DNA from 2 places in the Herbaspirillum sp. 1130 genome. Region 1 is predicted to be linked to the other one. Evidence: riboswitches for the same ligand, from Rfam matches in the RefSeq annotation. Region 1 holds a riboswitch; the other holds the start of a gene.
What was found. Region 1 has a riboswitch for cobalamin ahead of JOD78_RS05130 (CbtB domain-containing protein). Riboswitches for the same ligand answer to the same signal wherever they lie in the genome.
Positions count from the first base shown of each region.

Region 2: another riboswitch for cobalamin. It lies ahead of JOD78_RS06895 (TonB-dependent receptor); the one in region 1 lies ahead of JOD78_RS05130 (CbtB domain-containing protein).

Region 1 is NZ_JAFICQ010000001.1:1,177,721-1,185,431, reverse strand. Features, by position in the region: gene pgm (phosphoglucomutase (alpha-D-glucose-1,6-bisphosphate-dependent)) at 1-1,124, shown strand, start outside; gene JOD78_RS05150 (hypothetical protein) at 1,293-1,673, shown strand; gene JOD78_RS05145 (hypothetical protein) at 1,724-1,870, shown strand; gene JOD78_RS05140 (hypothetical protein) at 2,238-2,933, shown strand; gene JOD78_RS05135 (hypothetical protein) at 3,131-3,766, shown strand; cobalamin riboswitch at 3,835-4,065, shown strand; gene JOD78_RS05130 (CbtB domain-containing protein) at 4,205-4,420, shown strand; gene JOD78_RS05125 (CbtA family protein) at 4,431-5,183, shown strand; gene JOD78_RS05120 (ferredoxin) at 5,248-5,589, shown strand; gene JOD78_RS05115 (cobaltochelatase subunit CobN) at 5,582-7,711, shown strand, end outside.
Region 2 is NZ_JAFICQ010000001.1:1,571,124-1,578,834, forward strand. Features, by position in the region: gene JOD78_RS06885 (ABC transporter ATP-binding protein) at 1-461, opposite strand, end outside; gene JOD78_RS06890 (iron ABC transporter permease) at 458-1,441, opposite strand; gene JOD78_RS06895 (TonB-dependent receptor) at 1,464-3,440, opposite strand; cobalamin riboswitch at 3,520-3,797, opposite strand; gene JOD78_RS06900 (protein phosphatase CheZ) at 4,297-5,040, shown strand; gene JOD78_RS06905 (chemotaxis protein CheA) at 5,040-6,965, shown strand; gene JOD78_RS06910 (CysB family HTH-type transcriptional regulator) at 7,065-7,711, opposite strand, start outside.

The DNA.
Region 1 (7,711 bases):
AGAAGCGCGCCAATGGTTATCTGGAGCAGAAGCTGGAAGGCGTGCGCCGCGTCAGCTTCGAGAAGGCCCTGAAGGCCGAGACCACGCGCCGCTACGACTATCTCGACAACTACGTGGGCGACCTGCCCAACATCATCGACCTGGGGGCCATCTCGGCGGCCAACGTCAAGATCGGGGTGGATCCGCTGGGCGGTGCCGGCCTGCATTACTGGTCGGCCATCGCCGATCGCTACAAGCTCAACCTGGAAGTGGTCAACACCGATGTCGATGCCAGCTTCCGCTTCGTGCCGCTGGACTGGGACGCGCAGATCCGCATGGATCCGTCCTCGCCCTATGCCATGAGCGAGCTGATCGCCCTGAAGGACCGTTTCGACGTCGCCATGGCCTGCGACACCGACCATGACCGCCACGGCATCGTCGCCAAAAGCACCGGCCTGCTGCCGGCCAACGACTACCTGTCGGTGGCGGTGTATTACCTGTTCCGCCATCGTCCGGCCTGGCGTGCCGATGCGGCCGTGGGCAAGACCTTGGTGTCGAGCCAGATGATCAATCGCGTGGCCGATCACCTGGGCCGCAAGCTGCTGGAGATGCCGGTCGGTTTCAAGTGGTTCGTCGATGGCCTGTACGACGGCAGCCTGGGCTTCGGTTGCGAGGAAAGCGCTGGCGCCTCCTTCGTGCGTTTCGACGGCCAGCCCTGGAGCACCGACAAGGACGGCATCACTGCCGCCTTGCTGGCCGCCGAGATGACCGCCCGCACCGGCAATGATCCCGGCCAGATCTACCAGGACCTGACCCGCCAGTTGGGTGCGCCTGTCAATGGCCGCAAGGAAGCCGCCGCCACGCCGGAGCAGAAGGCGCGCCTGTCCAAACTGTCGCCGCAGGATGTGACGTCGACCGAGCTGGCCGGCGAGACCATCCGCGAGGTGATGACGACCGCACCGGCCAACGGCAAGCCCTTCGGCGGCCTGAAGATCGTCACCGACAATGGCTGGTTTGCGGCCCGTCCTTCCGGCACCGAGAGCATCTACAAGATCTATGGCGAGAGCTTCCGCGACCAGGCGCATCTGGACCGCATCTTCGCCGAAGCGCAAGAGATCGTGACGCGCGCGCTCAAGGCCAGCTGATTGCGCTGACGTCTTGCATTGCGCATGCCGATGACGCCGCCACCCCTTGGGGCTGGCGGCGTTTTTTTTCCGGCCTTCCTACAGGCGAATGGGCCGATGTCTGGCTGAGGGCAGGGCAGGGGCTTCGTAAGATGAGGTATTGTTTGCCACCTTGTCAGGAGGACCGCCATGAACCTGCCTCGTCCGGATCTCGCTGCAGAGTCCGCTGCAGCGCAGGGCGCGCGACCACCGGAAACCCCGGCAGCCGCACTGCTGCGTCCACCCGGCACGCCGCCTGCGCCGTCAGGCGCGCCCGTGCCGGATCACATCGTGGCCGATCCCGGCCATGTCGTTGAGCCCGACGGCACCGAAGACCCGCTGGCCAATGCCGATGATGGCTTGCTGCCCACGCTGCCGGCACGGCCCGGCGACCACACTACCCCTTTACCCTCAGAGGAGAACACCATGCACAAGCCCCAGGACACCCCGCCGGTCGAGGTCCCGCCGCTCGATCCGACGCCGCCCCAGGACCCGATTCCCCATCAGAACCCGATGGCCGGCCAGGGTTGAGCTTGCCTGCCGGATCTGCCACCCGAATTGCACTCTCCGAGGAGGTCTGTTTGTACCATTCCCTGCACACTCCCCAAGAAACCCCGCCGGTCAACGAGCCCAACCTGCCGCCGCCGGCACTGCCCGATGATGAGCCGGTGCCGGTGCAAGATCCGCCCGACAATCCCCGGCCTTCCGACAAGCCTTTGCGCATGTAAGTAGCTGTCGTTGAGCGCGCTTGCGAAGCAGGCGCGCCGTTCTTCGTTGCGCTTGCAGCCGTCCATCGCGACTTTGGTTTTTGCATTTCCGTTCACGTCTTGCGAGCGATCGAGCGTGCAACATGCCGTTACGCGGCCATTGCGACTGCGCGCTGTCTTTTTCTTTCATATCGCCCCGGAACCGCCCTGATTTCGGCCCGCACCATCTCCTTTGCAGTCTGCCATCTCTCCCCGCCATTCTTTCGCGTTGATTGAGACTTTTCTCGTTCAAGCCGCTTTGCATTTGTGAAAGCATCTGCTTTTTGCGGAGACCGCAGATGAATTGAGCAGGACTGCCACCTCCGCCGTCCTTGTCAGGAGTGGCACCTTGTATCCCTATCCTCCGCAGTCCATGGGTTTTCCCGCTGGCCGCCGCCACACTGTGCTGGCGGCGCTTCCTCTGCATGTGCTGGTACGCCTGCAGCCAAGCGGCAGCAGCACCGCCCGGGTGCTGTGCGAGCCGGTCAAGGCCGGGCCGGCTGCCGGTGCGCAGGCCATGGTGCTCTACCTGTCTCCCTTTGATGCGCATCTCGATGCGCTCTGGCTGGGTCTGGCTGTGGAGGATTACCAGGTACTGCCGGTGGCATCCTTTTCCCCCGATGAGCTGGTGGCGCGTCATCAGGGCCACTTGCCGTACTGCCTGCATCTGGCATGGGGCGCGCACGATGGCCGCATCGCCGTGCGCGCGCAGGGCGATCCGGTGCGGCTGTCGTCGGCGCGCGTGGCCCAGGTGTCGGCGAGCATCGACAGCATCCCGCTGGACATCGGACTGGCCGATCTCGAATGCCACGCCCGACTATGGGAGTGCGCCGGTCTCTACGCCCATGCGGAGACAGCGGCCCGGCTGGAACAACTGAACCCGCAGCAGCGCCACCGGCATGCCGAGCGGGCCATGGAGCGCATCCCGGGCCGCACTGAACCGGGCCGGGAAATCAACCAGATCGCGCTGTATGACGCCGAATCGGCGCAATGGCACTTCGTCGCCCTCGATTTTCTTGCCGAGATGGTCGCCGGGCCGCGCTGAGGCCGTCGCGAGCCGACATCGGCCTCTCGGTGTTGTCGCCGGGCGCACAACAGGGCGCACGCCGTCCGTGGCAAGTGACTTGTTCCTGCTCATTGAGAGTTTTCTGATATCCATGGCATTGCCCTTCTGCAACCATGGTGGCCGGTTGTGTTTCTGCTGCAGCCGATCTGATCCGCCGTCTGTTGAAGGAGCTGTCAATGATTTGCTTCCTTGCCCATGCCTCTCCCTGGAAGAAGAGCGCGCTGCGCTGCCTGCCCTTGGTCCTGCTGTTCGTCTGTCTGGCGGCGCTGCCCGGTCCGCGATCGCCGCCCGAAGAAGTGCTGGCCAGTTGCCTGGCCGTAGACCATTTTCCCCTCAGCAGGGTCAGCATCGATCCGGTCGCAGGGCGGGTCGAGGTGATGGAAAGCGGCCCGGCATCTCCCTACAGCCTGTATCTGCCTGATGGCGACAATCGCCAGTGGCGCATCGGTTATGCCAGCGGCAAGCCCCCCGGACGTGACTATCTGTTCGTCAATTCCCATCGCGGCTACCTTGACCGGGCCATCGGCCTGTCACCGGAGCGCGCCCCCCGGCTGTCCCGCCCGCAAAAGGCCTCGTTTGCCGTGCTGGGCTTCCTGGGGGAACGCTACCTGTGCCTGATGGAAGTGCACGGGCACGGTCCCCGGTCCGGCCAGCGCTCGGTGTACGTGGCGCGCATTCCCACCCGCATGGGGGCGGAAATGAGCCTGTATTACAAGCTGGCCGCTTCGCCTGCCTTGCCGCAACTGCCGGCTGCTTCCTCCAGTGCATCCCCCTCATCCTCCTCGCCGCTCCAGCCCGCCTTGCCCCGCTGAAGTTGCCGCCAGCCCCGTGCAGGCTGACAATGCAGGTTGCCCAAGCCCGCCCCCGCCTTTATACTTCGCCACTTAGCATTGCTTCTGGTATTCCTGTGCGCAGCCGCGCCTGGAATTGAAACGGGAAGCCGGTGCGGCCGGTGCCACAGCATCGGGCCAAAGCCGGCGCTGCCCCCGCAACGGTAAGCGAGGAAGGACACGCACTACGCCACTGTGCCCCGCGCATGGGAAGGCGCCTGTCCCGAAGCCCAGGCTTCCCCTCGCCAGCCCGGAGACCGGCCCGAGGCAAGTTCTTGAATGCATCGCGGAGGGCGATCATGCGGAAAGCTTCCATCATTTCCCGCTGGTGTGAACCGGTGCCGTCAGCCGACGGCGGGATTGTGCTTGGGCGCTCGCCGTGTGGCTTCCTTCGTTTCATCCACCTGCCAAGGAAAGCGCATGTCCACTCCCTCCGGTCTCGACGCCCGTCACACCGCTGATTCTTCCTCTTCCAGCCGCTCCGGCAGCCAGGTCTGGCGCGACCGCATCGCGCCCTCGCTGCTGGCCTTCGCGCTGGGCGTGGCGCTGATCTACGGCGCCGGCTTCGCCTCCAAAGTCGAGCTGCACAATGCCGCCCACGATGGCCGCCACTCGGCCGGTTTCCCTTGCCACTGAGGAGCGGACGATGAACTGGACCGTATTCCGGCGCATGGCGTCGGCTGTGGTGGTGGCAGGTGCCTTGTCGGGCGTGCTGCTGTCGGGCGTGCAACAATTCCAAGTCGAAAAGATCATCCTCAAGGCAGAGGAATATGAAAAGGCCAGCGAATCGGCGGCCCCCGCGGCCGATGACCACGCCCACGAACCCGCCGCCCAGGCGGCTGCGCACGAGCACTCGCATGCGAACGCACATGAGCACGAACACGCGCATGACGCCAATGCCTGGGAGCCGGCTGACGGCGCCGAGCGCACCGGCTACACCGTGCTGGCCAACGTCAGCATGGCGGTCGGTTTCGCCTTGCTGCTGGTGGCGGCCTTTGCCCTGAGCGGACGCCAGATCAGCTGGCGCAGCGGCCTGCTGTGGGGCCTGGCCGGTTATGGCGTGTTCTTCGTCGCGCCCTCGCTGGGCTTGCCGCCGGAAGTCCCCGGTACCCTGGCCGCACCGCTGCAGGCGCGCCAGCTCTGGTGGGTGATGACCGCCGCCATGACGGCGGCCAGCCTGGGCCTGTTCGTCTTCACCCGTGGCTGGCCGTGGAAGCTGGTCGGCGTCATGCTCCTGGTGGTTCCGCATTTCATCGGCGCACCGCAGCCGGAAGTGCATGGCAGCGTGGCACCCGAAGAGTTGGCACAAGCCTTCATCCGCGCCACGGCGGCGGCCAATGCCGTGTTCTGGCTGGCGCTGGGCGGGCTGACCGGTTTCTTCTATCGCCGCTTCGGCTGATGGGCCGGCCCTGACGGGCCCCTGTCCGGCGTTGCTGCGCCGGGGAAAGTAAAGCATCAAAGCCATGAGAACTCATCATCGTCACGTGCTCATGTGCGTGGGTCCGCGTTGTACCGAAAACGGCGTGCTGGCCGAAGCCATGTTCGGCGTGCTGGGCGAGCAGATCGACGCCCGCCCCGAGCTGCGCGTCAAGCGCACCCGTACCCACTGCATGGTGGCCTGCAAGGCGCAGGCCCCGGTGGTGGTGGTCTATCCCGAGGGCGTGTGGTATCGCTGCGAGGATGCCGCCGCCATCGAGCGCGTGGTGGTGGAGCACCTGGAAGGCGGACGCGAAGTGAGCGACCTCATCTTCCATCGCCTTGGCACCGGTGACGTGATGCCGGAAGCGGAGGCCTCCGATGCATGATCCCGTGGCTCGAATCGTCCTGCTGACGCACGCCCCGACCGACCTGGCGCTGCTGGCTGCTGCACGCGCGCAGTTGCCGGCGGAATTCCCCGCCGTAGCGGGCTACGACCTGCAAGCCCTGCAATCTGGCACCGACGAGCAGGGCCAGCCGCTGCGCACGCTGGCGACCCTGCTGCGCACGGAGCTGGCCAGCGCCCAGGTGATCGTGCTGCGCGTCCTCGGACGGCTGGGTGCAGTAGCCGGTTTTCCTGAATTGCTGCGCGCTGCGCGCGCCGAAGGGCGGCACTTGATCGTGCTGTCCGGCACCGGCGAGCCCGATGCCGAACTGGCTGCGGCGTCCACTGCTGCGCCCGATGTGCAACAGCAGGCGCTGGCGTATTTCAACGGCGGCGGCAGCGTCAACCTGGCGCAGTTGCTGCGCTGTCTGTCGGACCGCCTGCTGCTGAGCGGCTACGGCTACGAACCCGCGCAAGCCTTGCCCGAACACGGCCTTTATCATCCCGACCTCGAACAGGACGCCCGCCTCGACGACTGGCTGGCCCTGCGCGCTCAGGCCCCGGCGGGCAAGCCGGCGGTGGGCATCATCTTCTACCGGGCGCATTGGCTCTCGGGCAATACCGCCTTCATCGATGCGCTGGTGGCGGCGCTGGAGGCGCGCGGCATGGATGTGCTGCCAGTGTTTACTTCCTCGCTGCGGGTGTCGGCCAGCAGTGGGGCAACGCTGCCGCCTGCGCTGGCGTATTTCGCCGAGGGCCGGGTCGATCTCATCATCAACACCACCAGCTTCGCCATGGGCGAGATTACGGCAGGCGGCATCACGCCGGCGGGCTGGTCGGTCTCGGTGCTGGAACAGTTGAACCGCCCGGTACTGCAGGCCATCACCAGCGGCATGACGCAGGACCAGTGGCAGCATTCCACGCGCGGCATGAATCCGCTGGATGCGGCCATGAACGTGGTCCTGCCCGAATTCGACGGCCGCATCATCGGCGTGCCGCTATCCTTCAAGCACGCCAGCGAGGCCGGTGTGGTGCAGTACCAGGCCCTGCCGGACCGCGTGCGCCGCATCGCCGGGCTGGCGCAGCGGCTGGTGCGCCTGCGCTGCACGCCCAATGCAGAAAAGCGCATCGCCTTCATCTTCACCAATTCCAGCAGCAAGGCCGCGCAGATCGGCAATGCCGTGGGGCTGGATGCGCCCGAGTCGCTCATGGCCGTGCTGCGCGCACTGGCAGTAGATGGCTACGCCATCGGCGATCTGCCCGACACCGGCACGTCCCTGATCCACGAACTGGTGGACCGCTGCTCCTACGACGACATCCTGCTCACCGAAGACCAGCTGCGCCGTGCTGCCGCGCGCATCCCGGCGGCGCGCTACGCGCAATGGTTTGCCGCGTTGCCCACCGCCTTGCAGGCCAGGATGCAGCGCCAGTGGGGGGCTGCGCCCGGCGAGGCTTACGTGCACGACCAGCATCTGGTGATCGCCGGCCTCGATCTGGGCAATGCCTTCGTGGCCCTGCAACCGCCGCGCGGCTACGGCATGGACCCGGACGCCATCTACCACCAGCCCGACCTGCCGCCCACGCATCACTACTACGCGCTGTACCGCTGGCTGGATGAAGAATGGGGCGCAGATGCCATCGTCCACGTCGGCAAGCACGGCACCCTGGAGTGGTTGCCGGGCAAGGGCGTGGGCCTGTCTGAAGAATGCTTCCCGGATGCCTTGCTGGGCGACGTGCCGCTGTTCTATCCCTTCATCATCAACGATCCCGGCGAAGGTTCGCAGGCCAAGCGCCGCGCCCATGCCGTGGTGGTGGACCACCTGACGCCGCCCATGACCACCGCCGACAGCTACGGCGCGCTGGCCCAGTTGACGCAGCTGGTGGACGAGTATTACCAGGTCGAGGTGCTCGATCCGGCCAAGCTGCCGCTGCTGCAGCAGCAGATCTGGGAGCTGGTGCGGCAGACCAATCTGGATACGGACCTGCAGTACAAGCTGCTGCATCATGACCACGATCATGACCATGAGCACGGGCACGACCATGGGCATCACCATCATCACGGACATCATCATCACGATGACCATCACCATCACCATCATCACGACCATGACCATGCGCACGACGAC
Region 2 (7,711 bases), 390 kb from region 1:
CGCTGGCGCTCCCCGCCGGACAGCCGCAACAGATCCTGTCCCGCCAAGCCGGACAGGCCGACCTGTTCGAGGGCGGACAAGGCCAGCGCGCTGTCCTTCTCCGGCGCGCCCCAGCCATCGCCATGGGCAAAGCGGCCCGCCATGACGGCATCCAGCACCTGCAGCGAAAACGCATCCTGTTGATGTTGCAACAGCAGGCCGCGCTGCAAGGCCAGTTGCGACGGCGAAAAGGACGACAGCGCCCTTCCCTGCAGCAGAACCTCGCCGGCATGCGCCGCCTGCAAGCCGGCCAGTACATGCAGCAGGCTGCTTTTGCCGACCCCGTTGCGCCCCAGCACGCACCAGAATTCACCCGCGCGCACCTGCCAGTCCAGCGCCTGCAGCAGGACACGCTCACCCGCGCACACCGCCAGCTGGCGGGTCTGCAGAACGGGCACTGAAGAATGCGTCATATTCGTCATGGGCGGCTCCGCGCCAGCAGCCACAGGAACATTGGCACGCCCACCAGTGCCGTGATCACTCCCACCGGCAGTTGCACCGGTGCGGCCACGGTACGCGCCAGCAAATCCGCCAGCGTCAGCATGGCCCCGCCGCCAAGGACACAGGCCGGCAGCAGCAGGCGCTGGTCATTGCCGACCAGCAGGCGCAAGCCATGCGGCACCACCAGTCCGACGAAGCCGATGGTCCCCGCCATCGCCACGGCACCGGCCGTGCAGGCCGCCGTTACACACAGAAGCATCACCCGCAGCCGCATCACCGGCACGCCCAGCAACTGCGCAAAGGCATCGCCGCGTGCCAGCAGATTGAGCGAGGGCGCATGACGCCAGCTCCACAGCAATGCCAGCAGCAACACCGGTGCCATCAAGGACAGCAGGCGCGCATCGTCGAGGTCGCCGATCAGCCAGAACACCATGCCGCGCAACTGCGCATCCGGCGCAATCGACAGCGCCAGCGAAATCAGCGCACCGAATCCCGCTGCCAGCATCACACCCGTCAGCAACAGGCGCTGGCTGGACAACAAGGGAGACACCGCCAGATGCCGCAGCGAGGGACGCACCAGCCCGAACAGCAGCAGCATCGCCAGCCCCGCGCCCAGCAAGGCGCCGGGTGCGGTGACGGCCTGTACCGGCCAGCCCAGCCGCAGGGCTGCCAGCATGGCCAGCAAGGCCCCGGCCGCCGAACCGCCCGACAAGCCCAATACATAGGGATCGGCCAGCGGATTGCGCAACAGTACCTGCATCAGCGCCCCCGACAGGGCCAGCGCGCCGCCCACGGCAAAGGCGGTCAGCGCGCGTGGCACGCGCAGCGACAGCAGCATCGCCAACTGGTCGGCGGAGGCCGAAGGACGCAAACAGCCAGTACTGCCGCACAGCACCGCCGCCGACAAGGCCAGCAGGGACAGCAGCAGCAAGGTGCACAGCACAGGCAGGTAACGTCGCATCGGGGCCAGGATCAGGTCAGCATCAGAAGTCGTAGCGGGCGGTGAATTTCAAGGCCCGTCCGTCCTCCGGATAGATGCCCGAGACCGCCCCGCCACTGCAGTCATACGCCTGCGAGTAATACTTGCGATCAGCCAGATTGGTCCCCGTGACGGCAAATTCCCAGGCGCTGACACGCACCGCATACCGCGCATCGAAGGTAGTGAACGAAGGCATGCGCGCGCAGGTGTTGGCGAAGTCGTTGCCCATGCGCTGGCGGTCCACCCAGCGTGCACCGACGTCGGCGCTTTGCTGTCCGGACTTCCAGTTCAGGCGGGTCGACAGGGTATTGGCCGGCACCAGCGCCAGTTGCTTGCCGCTGTTGTCGCCTTCCTCGAAACGCGCATTGATGTGCTGGTAGGTGGCACTCCAGCCCAGGGTCTCGGTCAGCTGCACACGGCCTTCCAGTTCCACACCCTGATGGCGGGTGGGGGCCAGGTTGCTGTTGGCCCCGAAGCCACCGTTGGCGGTCGGGTCATAATACAGCTCGTCGCGCACGCGATGGCGGAACCAGCGCAGCGTCACCTGGCGCGCCGTATGGCCCAGGGTCGCGCCCAGTTCCAGGTCATGCGAGACCTGCGGTTTCAGGACCGCGCCGCTGGGCAAGGCCGTGAAGCCGTTCTCGTCGGCAGTTGCCAGACGATAGCTCTGGCCGGTCTTGACGAAGCCGCGCAGCAGCGGCAGCGGCGCATAGCTGGCTTGCAGATCCCAGGCATTGACGGCGCTGGTGCGGCCATAGGCGCCGGAATCGCTCTGCTGGGTGAACTGCTCGCGGCGCACGCCGGCAGCGAGGCGGGCGTTGCGGTCAAACTCGATTTCATCGCGCAGGTACAGCGCCTTCGAATGCTGGGAGGCATCGCTGTTGCCATAGCTGGCATTGGTGGCCGAACTCCATTCGGCCAGGTCCACACCGGCAATGGCTTCGTTCTTCCACAGGCCGCTGTCGAGCACGTGACGCAGGCGCGGCGAGAACTGGGTGGTCCGGATGTTGGCTTGCGCGGTGGAGCCGCTGCTGACATAGGTGGAGCGCGAAATCTTCTCCCGATGCAACAGCTCGGCCGCCACGTCGAAGGCACCGAAGCGGCGCTCGAGGAAGGCCGTGATGCTGTCATTGTCGTAGGAGCCATGATCCAGCGGCTTGCTGGTCTGGCGCGCATTGGCGTCATATTGCGCCTGGCTCAGGCTGCCCGGCAGGCCGAAATCGGCGCGCGACAAGTTGGCGCGCAGGCCGAAGCGCCAGTCGCTGGCGAACCACTGCACCGTGGTACTGAAATTTTCCTGATTGGACTTGCTGTTGTCGCGCCAGTTGTCGGCATGCGACTTGGCATAGCTGGCGTCGATGGACATGTTGTCCCAGCCGCGCGAAACCGCTGCCCGGCCGGCGCGCTGACCGTTGCTGCCGACCTCGCCGATCACGGTTCCGCGCACGGTATTGGCCTGCGGGCGGCGCGTGATGATCTGGATGGTGCCGCCGGTAGCGCCGCTGCCATACAGCACGCTGCTGCCGCCGCGCACGATCTCGATGCGCTCGATGGTTTCGATGGGGATCGCCGACAGCAGCGGCGTGGCCAGTTCATTCTCGGAAATGCGCACGCCATCGACCAGCACCACCATGTTCTGGTCGCCATTGGTGCCGAAGCCGCGCAGGTCCAGCGGGAAGTCGCGCGGGCCGGACAGGCTCTGGCGCCCATAGACGCCGCCCAGCTTGCGGATGGCTTCGTTGGCGTTGTCGATGCCGGCTTCGCGGATCTGCTCGGCGGTGATGACGGTGGCAGCGACCGGCGGGAATGCCGGATCATTGGGGAAGCGCGAGGCCGAGACCACTACCGCCGACAGCGGCTGGCTGGTATCGGCGGCGTGGGTCGAGGCTGCGAAAGCCGAAAGAATCAGCGCACTGGCAGTGCGCAGGGCAATACGGGGGCGAGGACCGCCACAGCGGGCCTGGAAATAAGCGATATGCATGAAAAATCAGGTAAAGAATCTGTGCAGCCAGCCTCCCCGCGGGCCGCAATCAACGGAAAACCGCACCAATACTGGCTGTGCGGGCTCCTCCTGTTCTGGCCGGTCTCCGGACTGCAGGCATGACCATCGGCCTTCCCATGTGGCGAAGTGAACGTTCGCGCAAAAACACAGTGGCGTGGAAGAGGTCTCGCCGGCGAGACGCGACGCATCGTCACATCGTCGCCGGCACCTGGTTACCGTTGCGGGGGCAGTACACCTTGGCTGACCGCCCTGCTGGCTGCAGGCGGCCTGGCGCGTGTTTCCCGTTTAACTGCCGGCGAGGACACGCCGGCGGGCACCAAAACCGCGCCATTGTAGGCGTGCAGCGTACACGCCACAAGCCGCAGCACCCAGGTGATGTAAATCAGCACAAGCGGGACAGCCGCAATTGCTTTCAGGAAAAAGCCGGATAAAATCCATCCTCAGCAGTGATATATAGAAAAAATTCGATTTTTCTATCAAAAAACATTTGAATCGCGGTTCTTGCCAATTTTTTGTGGTGGGGCCGAAAAATTGAAACAAATGGGGGATTTCACTCGCTGTTTGGCCGATGAGATCACGCCAAGCGGTCCTATACTCGGCGCCATGGCATCGTCGACCGGCGGACCCTTGCGGGGTCGGCCGGCCTCACTGTCATCCTGAACGTTGTCGTGGTCTGCGGGCCTTCAGAGACTGCCTCTGGCTGCCGATATCTGTCTGATATCGGGGCGGTGGTAGTGGCTGTGCCTCCCGGAACGACGCATTAGATCCGCCTACGGGCAACTTTGCACAGCAGTGCGCCGACGAGCGCACACCTTTGTTGGGAGAATCAGTAATCATGAGCGACGACGTTGATCTGGAAGCATTGTTTGACGAAATTTCCTCGCAGACGCTACCGGGCATGACTGCCGAACCGGCTGCCGCCGCCCCCGCCGCCGCCGGCACCGAAGAAGCGGCTGCAGGCGAACAGGAGGACCAGAGCGACAAGCCCATGTACGAACGCCTGGGCGGCATCGTGCGCCTGCTGCACGACTCCATGCGCGAACTCGGCTACGACCGTTCGCTGACCGACGTGGCCGAGCAGATCGGCGACGCCCAGAGCCGTCTGGAACACATCGCCACCCTCACCGAGCAGGCCGCCAACAAGGTGCTCAATGCGCTGGACTCCGGCATGCCGGCCCAGGACCGCCTGCAGGAGCAAGCCAAGGACATCAACGCGCGCTGGACCAAGCTGTATGCCGGCCAGATGAACATCGAGGAATTCAAGGCACTGGCGGGCGACTCGCAGAAGTTCTCCAATTCGGTGATGGAATCGACCGAGGCGGAAAAGGCGCGCATGCTGGAAATCATGATGGCCCAGGACTTCCAGGACATCACCGGCCAGTTGATCAAGAAGATCGTGGCCATCACCGCTTCCGCCGAGCGCGAGCTGGCGCAACTGCTGCGCGACAATGCACCGCCGGAAGTCAAGGCGCAGATCGATGCCGAAAAACCGGTAACCCTGATGAATGGCCCCTCCGTGGGCGGCACCGCCATGGGTCAGGACGATGTGGACGACTTACTCGATAGCCTGGGGTTCTAATGGATGACGAAATGCTCAAGGATTTTGTCGTTGAAGCGTTGGATCTCGCCACCAACGTGGAAGAGCACCTGCTGACGCTGGAACGACATCCTGATGACCTTGAAATCCTCAACGCGGTCTTCCGCGCATTCCACACCATCAAGGGTGGCGCCGGGTTCGTGAACCTGCCGGCCATGGTGTCGGCCTGCCACCTGACCGAAAACCTGTTCGATGCGCTGCGCACCGGCAAGGCCCCGGTCACGCCGCTGGCCATCGAAGCGGCGCTGCAGGCCAGCGGCTTCGTGGCCGACCAGTTGAACGAATTGTCCAACGGTGCGGCGCCCGACAGCCTGGCCTCGATGCCGGCCGAACTGAAGGACATCCTGACCCAGGCCATCGAAGGCAAGAGCGAATCCACGCCGGCCCCTGCCCCAGCGGCAGCAGCGCCTGCCCCGGCAGCAGCACCGGCAGCCGCAGCACCGGTGGCCGCGCCCGCAGCCGCCGCTGCAGTGGCCGCCGTCAGCGTCGATGGCAGTGCCAGCGTGATGAAGAATGGCGAACTGGACTGGCCCGCCCTCTACCAGGCCCTGGTGCCCGGTGCGGCTGCCGCGCCGGTCGCGGAGGGTAGCGCCGAGGCGGCCCCGGTGGCTGCCGCCGCAGCGGCACCCGCTGCTGCCGCGCCTGCCGCGCCCGCAGCCGATGGCGAGCCCAAGGCCGCCGCGCCGGTACAGCAGAATCGCCGCGCCACCGATTCCCCTGGCGGGGCCAAGGAAGAAAGCATCCGTATCGATGCCGTCAAGCTGGACGCCCTGCTGGAAGTGGCCGGCGAATCGGTGCAGGCCGCCAACCAGGCTGCCGTGCTGCTGGAAAAGCTGCAGCAGTTCAAGTTCGAAGGGACCGCTGCGGCCCTGATGTCGACCCTGGCCGAAACCCTGGGCCGCGCCTCGCGCTACTCCAGCGAACTGCAACGCGCCACGCTGTCCACGCGCATGCAGCCGGTCGGCCGCCTGTTCCAGAAATTCCCCCGACTGGTGCGCGAACTGGCCAAGGACCTCGGCAAGGACGTCGACCTGGTCATCACCGGTGCCGAAACCGAAGTCGACCGCGTGGTGGTGGACAGCCTCTACGACCCGCTGGTGCACATGCTGCGCAACTCGCTGGACCACGGTATCGAAGTGGACCGCGCCGCGGCCGGCAAGCCCAACAAGGCGACCATCTCGCTCAACGCCTGGCAGGCCGGCAGCAGCGTCATGATCGAAGTCTTCGATGACGGCAAGGGCATGGACCCGGACATGCTGCGCAACAAGGCGCTGGCCAAGGGCCTGATCAACGAGCACCAGGCGCTGACCTCCGACGAAGCCTTGCAGCTGGTGTTCCTGCCCGGTTTCTCGACCAAGGAAGTGGCCTCCAGCGTCTCCGGACGCGGCGTGGGCATGGACGTGGTCAAGACGGCGGTGGAAAAGCATCGCGGCACCATCCGCATCGAATCCACCATCGGCAAGGGCACCAAGTTCTCGATCCGCCTGCCCATCGAACTGTCGATCATCCCGACCATGCTGGTGCGCTGCGCCGGTGCTCCGCTGGCCCTGCCGATGGCGGTGGTGGAGCGCGTGGTCGAGCTGCCGGAAACCTTCGACGAAGTCGGCGGCGCCCCGGTGCTGCGCGACCAGGGCCGTCCGCTGCCGGTCAATTCGCTGGCCGGCGTGCTGGGCTACGAGCCGGGCAATGAGCGAGTGGGTATCGTCATGGCGGTTCCCCACCCCTACATCCTGGGCGTGGAATCGGTGGAAGGCACGGCCGATCTCGTGATCAAGCCGCTGACCGCAATCCACACTGCCGGCATCACCGGTACGGCCCGTTCGGCCGAAGGTGAACTGGTGCTGGTGGTGGGCCTGTCCTTCCTGCTGGATGGCTGCCGCGATCTGGAGCGCACGGCGGTGGCATAAGATTGCCGCCCAGCGCTGCAAACGCAAACGGCCGGATCTGCAAGGATCCGGCCGTTTTGTTTCAGGCCTGGCGCACTGCTCGGCGCCGGGCCTTACGCCTTAAAGTTCATACATGTCCTTCTCGCCTTCCATGACCTGCGCAATCAGCTTGCGATTGAGGGTCGGTGCCAGCAATTCAATGAAGGTATAGACATATCCCCGCAAATACGCCCCTTGCTTCAAGGCAACCCGCGAGACATTGGTGCCGAACAGGTGGCCGGCCGGAATGGCCCGCAGGCCACGGTCACGCTCGGCATCGAAGGCGATGCCGGCGATGATGCCCACGCCCATGCCCAGCTCCACGTAGGTCTTGATGACGTCGGCATCGATGGCCTCCAGCACCACGTCAGGCTTCAACTGGCGCAGCGAGAAGGCATGGTCGATCTTGCTGCGGCCGCTGAAAGCGGAATCGTAGGTAATCAGGGGATTGCCGGCAATCTCTTCCAACGTCAGGCTTCTGGACTGCAGCAAAGGGTGATCCGGCGGCACCACCACCACGTGCTCCCACTGATAACAAGGCAGCGAGACCAGGCCCTCGCCTGAAGCCAGCGCTTCAGTGGCGATGGCAATATCCGCCTGATCGTTGCGTACCATCTCGGTGATTTGCTTGGGGTTACCCTGCAGCAAGGAAAGATGCACTTTCGGATACTTCTGCGTGAAGGCCTGCACCACCTTGGGCAGCGCATAGCGCGCCTGGGTGTGGGTGG